Chlorogloeopsis sp. ULAP01: one gene and its partner. The protein of the gene in region 1 interacts with the protein of each later gene in a pairwise test. Links are inferred from orthologs where the notes say so. Each region holds a gene or a part of one and is shown on either strand. Other genes may lie near its edges.

Evidence for each region. The genes of interacting proteins can lie anywhere in the genome.
Region 2: the proteins of QUB80_RS19000 (region 1) and secA interact in binary tests that used the Escherichia coli proteins (3 or more experiments, as listed by UniProt). The link is inferred for Chlorogloeopsis sp. ULAP01 from one-to-one orthologs.

Annotation. Positions count from the first base shown.
Region 1 is NZ_JAUDRH010000009.1:120,662-124,117, forward strand. What follows is about bases 534-3,341. They hold QUB80_RS19000 (alkaline phosphatase), read right to left. Parts: upstream 2,707-3,341; coding sequence 1,360-2,706; downstream 534-1,359. Other genes in these bases: QUB80_RS18995 (NACHT domain-containing protein), read left to right, coding at 534-1,238; QUB80_RS19005 (carotenoid oxygenase family protein), read left to right, coding at 2,890-3,341. In the rest of the region: more of QUB80_RS18995, read left to right, coding at 1-533; more of QUB80_RS19005, read left to right, coding at 3,342-3,456.
Region 2 is NZ_JAUDRH010000015.1:235,981-239,971, forward strand. Bases 392-3,734 are described here. They hold secA (preprotein translocase subunit SecA), read right to left. Parts: upstream 3,388-3,734; coding sequence 592-3,387; downstream 392-591. Other genes in these bases: QUB80_RS26960 (hypothetical protein), read left to right, coding at 3,495-3,659. Also shown: QUB80_RS26945 (Uma2 family endonuclease), read right to left, coding at 1-11; QUB80_RS26965 (four helix bundle protein), read right to left, coding at 3,754-3,991. UniProt on the Escherichia coli protein: Required for protein export, interacts with the SecYEG preprotein conducting channel.

The DNA of each region.
Region 1 (3,456 bases):
TACCAGTTTTACTTAATTTAACTTGCTTGGTATTTCAATTTTTAGGAGACTTTCCTACCTTACGTTCAGAACTTTACAAACAAGCATTAGAATTGCTATTAGTACGTTGGGATGAAGCAAGAGGTGTGAAACGAGATGAAGTTTATCGCAATTTGTCTTTATCACACAAAATCAAGCTACTTTGTTATTTAGCATCAACTACTTTTTCTCAGGGAAACTACTTCTTCTCCGAAAATAACATACAACAATTAATAGCTAGTTATCTACGTCATTTTCCCCTTGAACCAATAGATGTAGAAGCTTTACAAATTGATAGTGGTGCTGTTTTGAAAGCTATTGAAGCTCAACATGGACTATTACTAGAACAGGCACGAGGTATTTATTCTTTTTCTCATTTGACTTTTCAAGAGTATTTAACAGCCAGAGAAATTGTTGCCAATGCTAATTCTCAAACACTACTAGAATTTGTGACGCAAATCGGCGATAAACGCTGGCAAGAAGTTTTTTTGCTAACAGCAGGTATGATACAACCAGCTGATGAATTATTACTATTAATGAAGCAACAAATTAATATCCTAGCGAACTCAAATCTAAAATTACACAATTTTTTAATTTGGCTAGAGCACAAATCTTCAACTATTAGTGCATCTTATCACCCTGCCAGTATACGCGCTTTTTACTTTACCCTCAATCTTCCTATTGATCATCCTCTTGCTAATAACCAAACTTTAGCTGTTTTTTTAGATCATCGCTTGACTGGGAAATTAGCTGATGATTTAGCTTTAGACTTAGCTTTAGTTCATGCTCTTGGTGTAAGTCTGAAGATGAGCGATAATATTTTCTGCCAGCGTTTATCTGCGATCAAGCTTGCTGTTGATTTACAGGATTTATTACACGAGTATCCATCTTTAGAGAAATCGCTACAACAGTTGCAAAGCGAACTTCCGTATTCTTATGTAGGTAAAATCGCTCTGAAAGAGTGGTGGCAAGCAAATGGAGAAACATGGACTCTTAAGTTGCAAAATTTAATAGTTAGCGATCGCCAAATTTGTCAGGATTGGCAATTCAACGAAAAGGAGTGGCAATTACTACAGCAGTATTGGGATGCAAATAAGTTACTACTAGATTGTCTAAATCATGCTAGTAATGTCACCAATTCTACAATCCAATTAATAGAGAAAACTTTATTTTTAGTTGAGAGTGTTGTTTTAGCGAGTAGTATAGCAGGTGACAGATGACAGGGTTAAAAGTTTTTGTTGTCTAAGTTTTATCATTGGTTGATGTCCTAACCACTTTGGCTGTTGCCATATCAGCTAAAAATCACTATTGGTAATCAACATTGGCGCTCACCCCTTAAAATTATGATTTTGGTAATTCCTTGCCAAACAAAGTCTGGTACATCAGCTGATAAATACCAGTGTTATCTACGGTGTTTGGTAGTGCTTGTGCATTCAAGCCATGAGTTTTAGCAATAATAGAACCAGTGAAATCACCAAAACCCGCCCAGGCGATCGCAAAGGGAAAGCGCTTTCCTTGTAGATCTGGTGCTGAGATAAAAGGCAGTGTACCCGTGCCATCTTTGCCATCCCAAGGTGCGCCATTCCCTCCTTTCTCAGGCAAAGGCTTATCTAAAGGAAAATCTTTTTCTGTCACTCCCACTACTTCTAATCCACCAGCATCGCTATCTGCTGCCGTTACCAATAGAGTATTGGGATTTTTTTCAATAAATTTTATTGCCACACCTACAGCGTCATCGGCACGTTTGACTGCTTCTATGCAACCAACTGCATTATTAAAATTGCAGAAGTTATCGCTACCTTCTTCTTCCAAAACGATAAAGAAACCATTGGGATTAGATGACACAATCTTGAAAGTGGCTTGTAACATCTCGGCTGCCGTCGGAGCAGTCGGAACGTATAGGGGCAAATTCTGCTTTTTCAACTCTTCTTCTGGTGCATCGTTATAAGTATCGTCAGCAGCAAAAATTCCTAATACTTTTTTAGTATTTCCTGGTAACTTTAATAATTCATCGCGAGTATAAACAACAGTGTAACCCTTCTTCTGAGCCAGTTCTACCAAATTGAGTCCATCTTCTCGCTGAGTTTGTACAGCTGTGGCGTGTCTGCCAGCCGTTCCTTTAGGAAGATACCATACCTCGCCACCTCCCAAGATCACATCTACCCCAGACTCAACAATTTGTTTGGTAATTTCTGCAAATTGACGGCGATTTGAAGTCTTGGCAACAAACGCACCTGCTCCCGGTTCAAGGATAATACCAGAGTTGATGATAGCTGTTCCTTTCTTGGCAGCGACAGCTTCTTCCATAATTGTTTGAGGTTTCCTAGAAGCAGCGATTACAGCTTTACCTTTCTCATCTAAACCATAGGAATCAGCGTTTACTTTTACTCCTGTGGCGTGAGTTACTGCACCCCCGTTAGATGTGGCAGTAAGTTGATTTTTCATGTGTCCCAAATAAACGGCAAGATTAGACATCCGATCCCAATTCAGGCTACCATCCGGCCCAAGGTAAAGCATCCGCGCCGCACCCCAGTGAGATGCGCTTGTACCATCTGGGTGAATAAATATCACATTACCTTGACGAAATTTGGCATTGCCTTGTACTTGGATTTGTGGTGTGCAAGCTAGTAAAGCTGTTAAGGCAAAAATTACTAAAGCGGCGAATTTTTTATTAATCTTCTGTAGCATGGCTGATGATTGTGATGTTGCAAAAATATAACAATAATAGGTACTGGGGATTAGTCATTGGTCATTTGTTAGTGGGTAGAGACGCGATTAATCGCGTCTGTACAATTTTTTATTGCTCTCCTTGTCTCCGTGTCTCCACCTCCCCGCGTCTCCTTGTCCCTAATACATTCACAAAAATTTTCTATGGTTATAGTTAACGAAAGATTAAGAAAAACAACTTGGGCAGGAGCGATCGCTCAACCTGCTGAAGAATTTTCTCTGGCTCCCCTATCAGTTTTATCTGGTAAAATACCCCCAGGTTTACGAGGCACACTTTATCGTAATGGCCCAGCACGGTTAGAGCGGGGCGGTATGCGTGTAGGACACTGGTTTGATGGAGATGGAGCGGTACTAGCCGTGCATTTTACTGATGCAGGAGCAACGGCAGTGTATCGTTACGTACAAACAGCGGAGTATCAAGCAGAAACCAAGGTAGATAAGTTCCTTTATGGCGTTTATGGGATGCATCCACCAGGGGCAATTTGGAAGCGCTGGAACCTGCAAGTAAAAAATGCAGCCAATACATCCGTGTTAGCTTTACCCGATAAACTGTTAGCTTTGTGGGAAGCTAGCGAACCTTCTGCGCTCGATTTGCAAAATCTTGAGACTAGGGGATTGGATGATTTAGGTGGGTTGAATGATAAATTACCCTATTCTGCTCATTACAAACGCGATCCCCATAGTGGTGAAATTTTTAACTTTGGCATCAGC
Region 2 (3,991 bases), on another replicon or contig:
CTAACAGTCATACAACACCCGCATTTAATTACCATATTTATTGGTCATTATATAAATTTAGTATTACTGGTTTTATTAAGCTGCGATCGCACAAACATCAATAGTGTTAAAGGTTCAATCTCACCTCAAAAAGCCAGCTTCGAGGTGTATGGCTAGGCGATCGTATTTAAATGATACTTATGTACTACAGTAAATATCCTAATTAAGCTTGAGAAGCGATAAATAGCAAACACTAGGATTGACTCTTGAAGCGGGCAGCGAGAATCGAACTCGCATCAATAGCTTGGAAGGCTATGGTTTTACCACTAAACTATGCCCGCAAACTTTCAACTTGAGTAATATAACACAGGCTGAGTTAAATATCAACTCTAGTCACGCTGAATTGGCATAAGTATAACCCAAATCCTTTGGAGTGACTTGCTAGTACTCCACCACATTGATTGTGACAAGCCGCAAGTTTCAGATCCCCGAATATCTTGGCAGCAATTAAAAATCAAATCCAAATATAAAAAAACGGGTAAAAGTTTCTCTCAAACCTTAACCCGCTTAACTACTTAATTTACAGACTAACTCTTAAACTACTTGCAAACTTTAAACCATCTCTGAGGATGTTTGCACTACTGGTTGTGGTTGGGGTTGGAACATGAACAACGAGTACACCACATCTCTGCGGATATTGACCATCATATCCAAGAAGAGTTCATAACCCTCGGTTTTGTACTCAATCAACGGATCTTTTTGACCATAACCCCGCAATCCGACAGATTCGCGCAGAGCATCCATTTGTTGTAGGTGTTCTCGCCACAATGTATCAATTCGCTGCAAGATAAAGAACCTTTCGGCTTGGCGCATCAATCCGGGTTGGATTTGATCTATTTGAGCTTCCTTCATGTCGTAGGCGATTCGCACCTGTTCGTGCAGAAATGCTTTAATCTCGCCCATTGACATATCTTCTAATTGAGTTGGCTGCAAGTCTGCCAGTAAATAGACAAATTCTTTAACTTTTTCCACCAACTTGTCCAATTCCCACTCTTCTGAGGGTAAATCGGGGTTGATGTAGTAGTTAACGATGTCATCCATCGTTCTTTCAGCGTACTCAATTACTTGTTCTTTTAAGTCTTGCCCTTCCAATACCCGGCGGCGTTCAGCGTAAATGGCTTTACGCTGATTGTTCATTACCTCGTCATACTCAAATACCTGCTTACGGATGTCGTAGTAGTAGGTTTCAACTTTTTTCTGTGCGCCTTCCAAACTGCGAGTCAACATCCCCGATTCAATCGGCATATCTTCTTCGACATTGAAGGCATCCATTAACCGCGCTACGCGATCGCCTCCAAAAATCCGCATCAAGTTATCCTCTAAACTGAGGAAAAATCTGGTTGAACCAGGATCGCCTTGTCTTCCGGCACGTCCCCGCAATTGGTTGTCAATCCGCCGCGACTCGTGGCGTTCTGTACCAATTACGTGCAAACCTCCCAAGTCAACTACTTCTTGGTGTTCACGATTGGTAAACGCTTCGTATTCTTGCTTAACGCGGTTGTATGCTTGTCGCAATTGTTGAACTATGGGATCGTCAGTGGGAGCTTTTTCTGCGGCTATAGCTACCTTGTCTTCTGCTTCTAGCTCTGGTAGACTGCGATCGCCATACTCTCGCACCGCAGATTCCACTGCTTGTCTGAGTAACTGTTCTGTTTCTTTAGAAAGTTGAGTTGGGAAAACCTGAGGCGAAGCCTTCCAAGTTTTGACTTTCCTGCCTGGGGCAAAACCTTGTCCGCCACCAGTGGCAGCAGGAGGTAAACCACCAGCCCTGTGAATGGCAAATATATCTTCATCTTCTGGCTTGACAATTCGAGGTAGGAGGTATTCCCGCAGCTTCAGACGAGCCATATATTCTGAGTTACCACCCAAAATAATATCCGTACCTCTACCAGCCATGTTTGTCGCGATAGTTACGGCTCCCTTGCGTCCTGCCTGAGCCACAATCTCCGCTTCACGCTCCACGTTCTCTGGTCGAGCGTTGAGCAGTTCGTGGGGAACACTCATCTGCTTTAATAACTGACTGAGATATTCTGATTTTTCTACGCTTGTGGTTCCCACCAGTACAGGTCTACCAAGGTTGTGCATTTCAGCACATTCTTGAGCGATCGCCCGCCATTTTCCTGCTTCGGTCTTAAACACCATATCAGACAAATCTTGGCGTCTTCTGGTTCTGTTGGTGGGGATGACAGTTACTTCTAGTTTGTAAATTTTTTCAAATTCTGCTTCTTCTGTCTTTGCTGTTCCAGTCATACCAGCTAATTTTGGATACAGCAAAAACAGATTTTGATAGGTAATTGTTGCTAGAGTTTGGGTTTCCGGCTGAATTTCTACTCTTTCTTTTGCTTCAATAGCCTGGTGTAGTCCGTCGCTCCAGCGCCTTCCGGGAAGCACCCGCCCAGTAAATTCGTCTACAATTACTACTTCTCCATTACGAACGATGTAATTTACATCCTTGAGGAAAAGTTCTTTGGCTTTAATGGCGTTAAAGACAAAATGCGCCCACGGATCTTCCGGATCAAACAAATCTTTTACTTCTAAAAGCCTTTCTGCTTCGGCAAAACCCTCGTCTGTCAATAGCACGTTACGAGCTTTTTCATCCACCTCGTAATGCTCGTCTTTTTTGAGTGCGTTGGCAATTCGGGCAGCTTCGGTGTATTTTTCTGTTGGTCGTTCGACTTGCCCGGAAATAATTAACGGAGTCCGCGCCTCGTCAATTAAAATCGAGTCTACCTCGTCAATCACACAATAGTTGAACGGACGCTGTACCACATCTGCCATCGACGTTGCCATATTGTCGCGCAGGTAGTCAAAGCCAACCTCGCTGTTAGTGACGTAGGTAATATCACAATCGTAATTTTTCTTCCGCTCTTGAGGAGTCATGCTAGCCTGAATTAGCCCTACACTCAAGCCTAAGAAACGATGTACTTGTCCCATCCATTCCGCGTCCCTACGAGCTAGGTAATCGTTGACGGTAACAACGTGTACACCTTTGCCCGTAAGAGCATTCAAATAACTAGGTAAGGTAGCAACTAGGGTTTTGCCCTCACCAGTTTTCATTTCAGCTATCTGACCTGTGTGCAAAATGACACCACCCAAGAGTTGCACATCAAAGTGCCGCAATCCTAAAACTCGTCGTCCGGCCTCCCTAACTACAGCAAAGGCTTCTGGTAGAATGTCATCCAGAGTTTCGCCGTTGGCAAGACGCTGTTTAAACTCTGTGGTTTTGCCTTTAATATCTTCATCAGAAAGGGCTTTAATGTCTTCCTCTAAGAGGTTAATTTCACTAATGTAAGGTTGGTATTTTTTAAGCTTACGAGCGTTGGGATCGCCCAACAAAGTTTTTAGCATGGCAGGTTATTGAACAAACTCAAGTGAAGATGGGAATTTTAGATTTGGATGGATAATTATAAGTGTTTAATCCAATTGAGCTTTAACACTCAAGTAATGAGTTGCCAGTGAGAATTTCCTCAAAAACAGCAACGAAATCAGCCAATCTAGGTTACTTAAATAATGGCTTTAAACTACAGCTTATATTTGAAGCTTTAATTAATAGTATCATTTCACCCCCAGATGGGGCAGTGAACCCCGACCAAGCTCAAGTAGCGATCGCCCACCATTAGGGATTAGGGACTGGGGCAATGGGCAATGGGCATGGGGCATTGGTTATTTATATTCTCTATTCCCTATAGAGTTTAGATAAGCATTGAGTTTGGGTTATAGCTCGTCAATGATTGGTTTAAATTGATTTACTTGTTCATTTGTTAAAAGTTGTCGAGCGTAGGCTAGTCTCAACCAACTGACTGTTTCATATAAAGAGCCTCTAGCAATTTTGACACAACGTCGATTATCTGGGTCATTATACCTGTCCCGTCCTTCTGCTCTGTTGGCACAAACACTATCAGCAGATCGAACAATTTGCTTGCCGATAGTGTCCTTGGTGAAATAGTCCCAT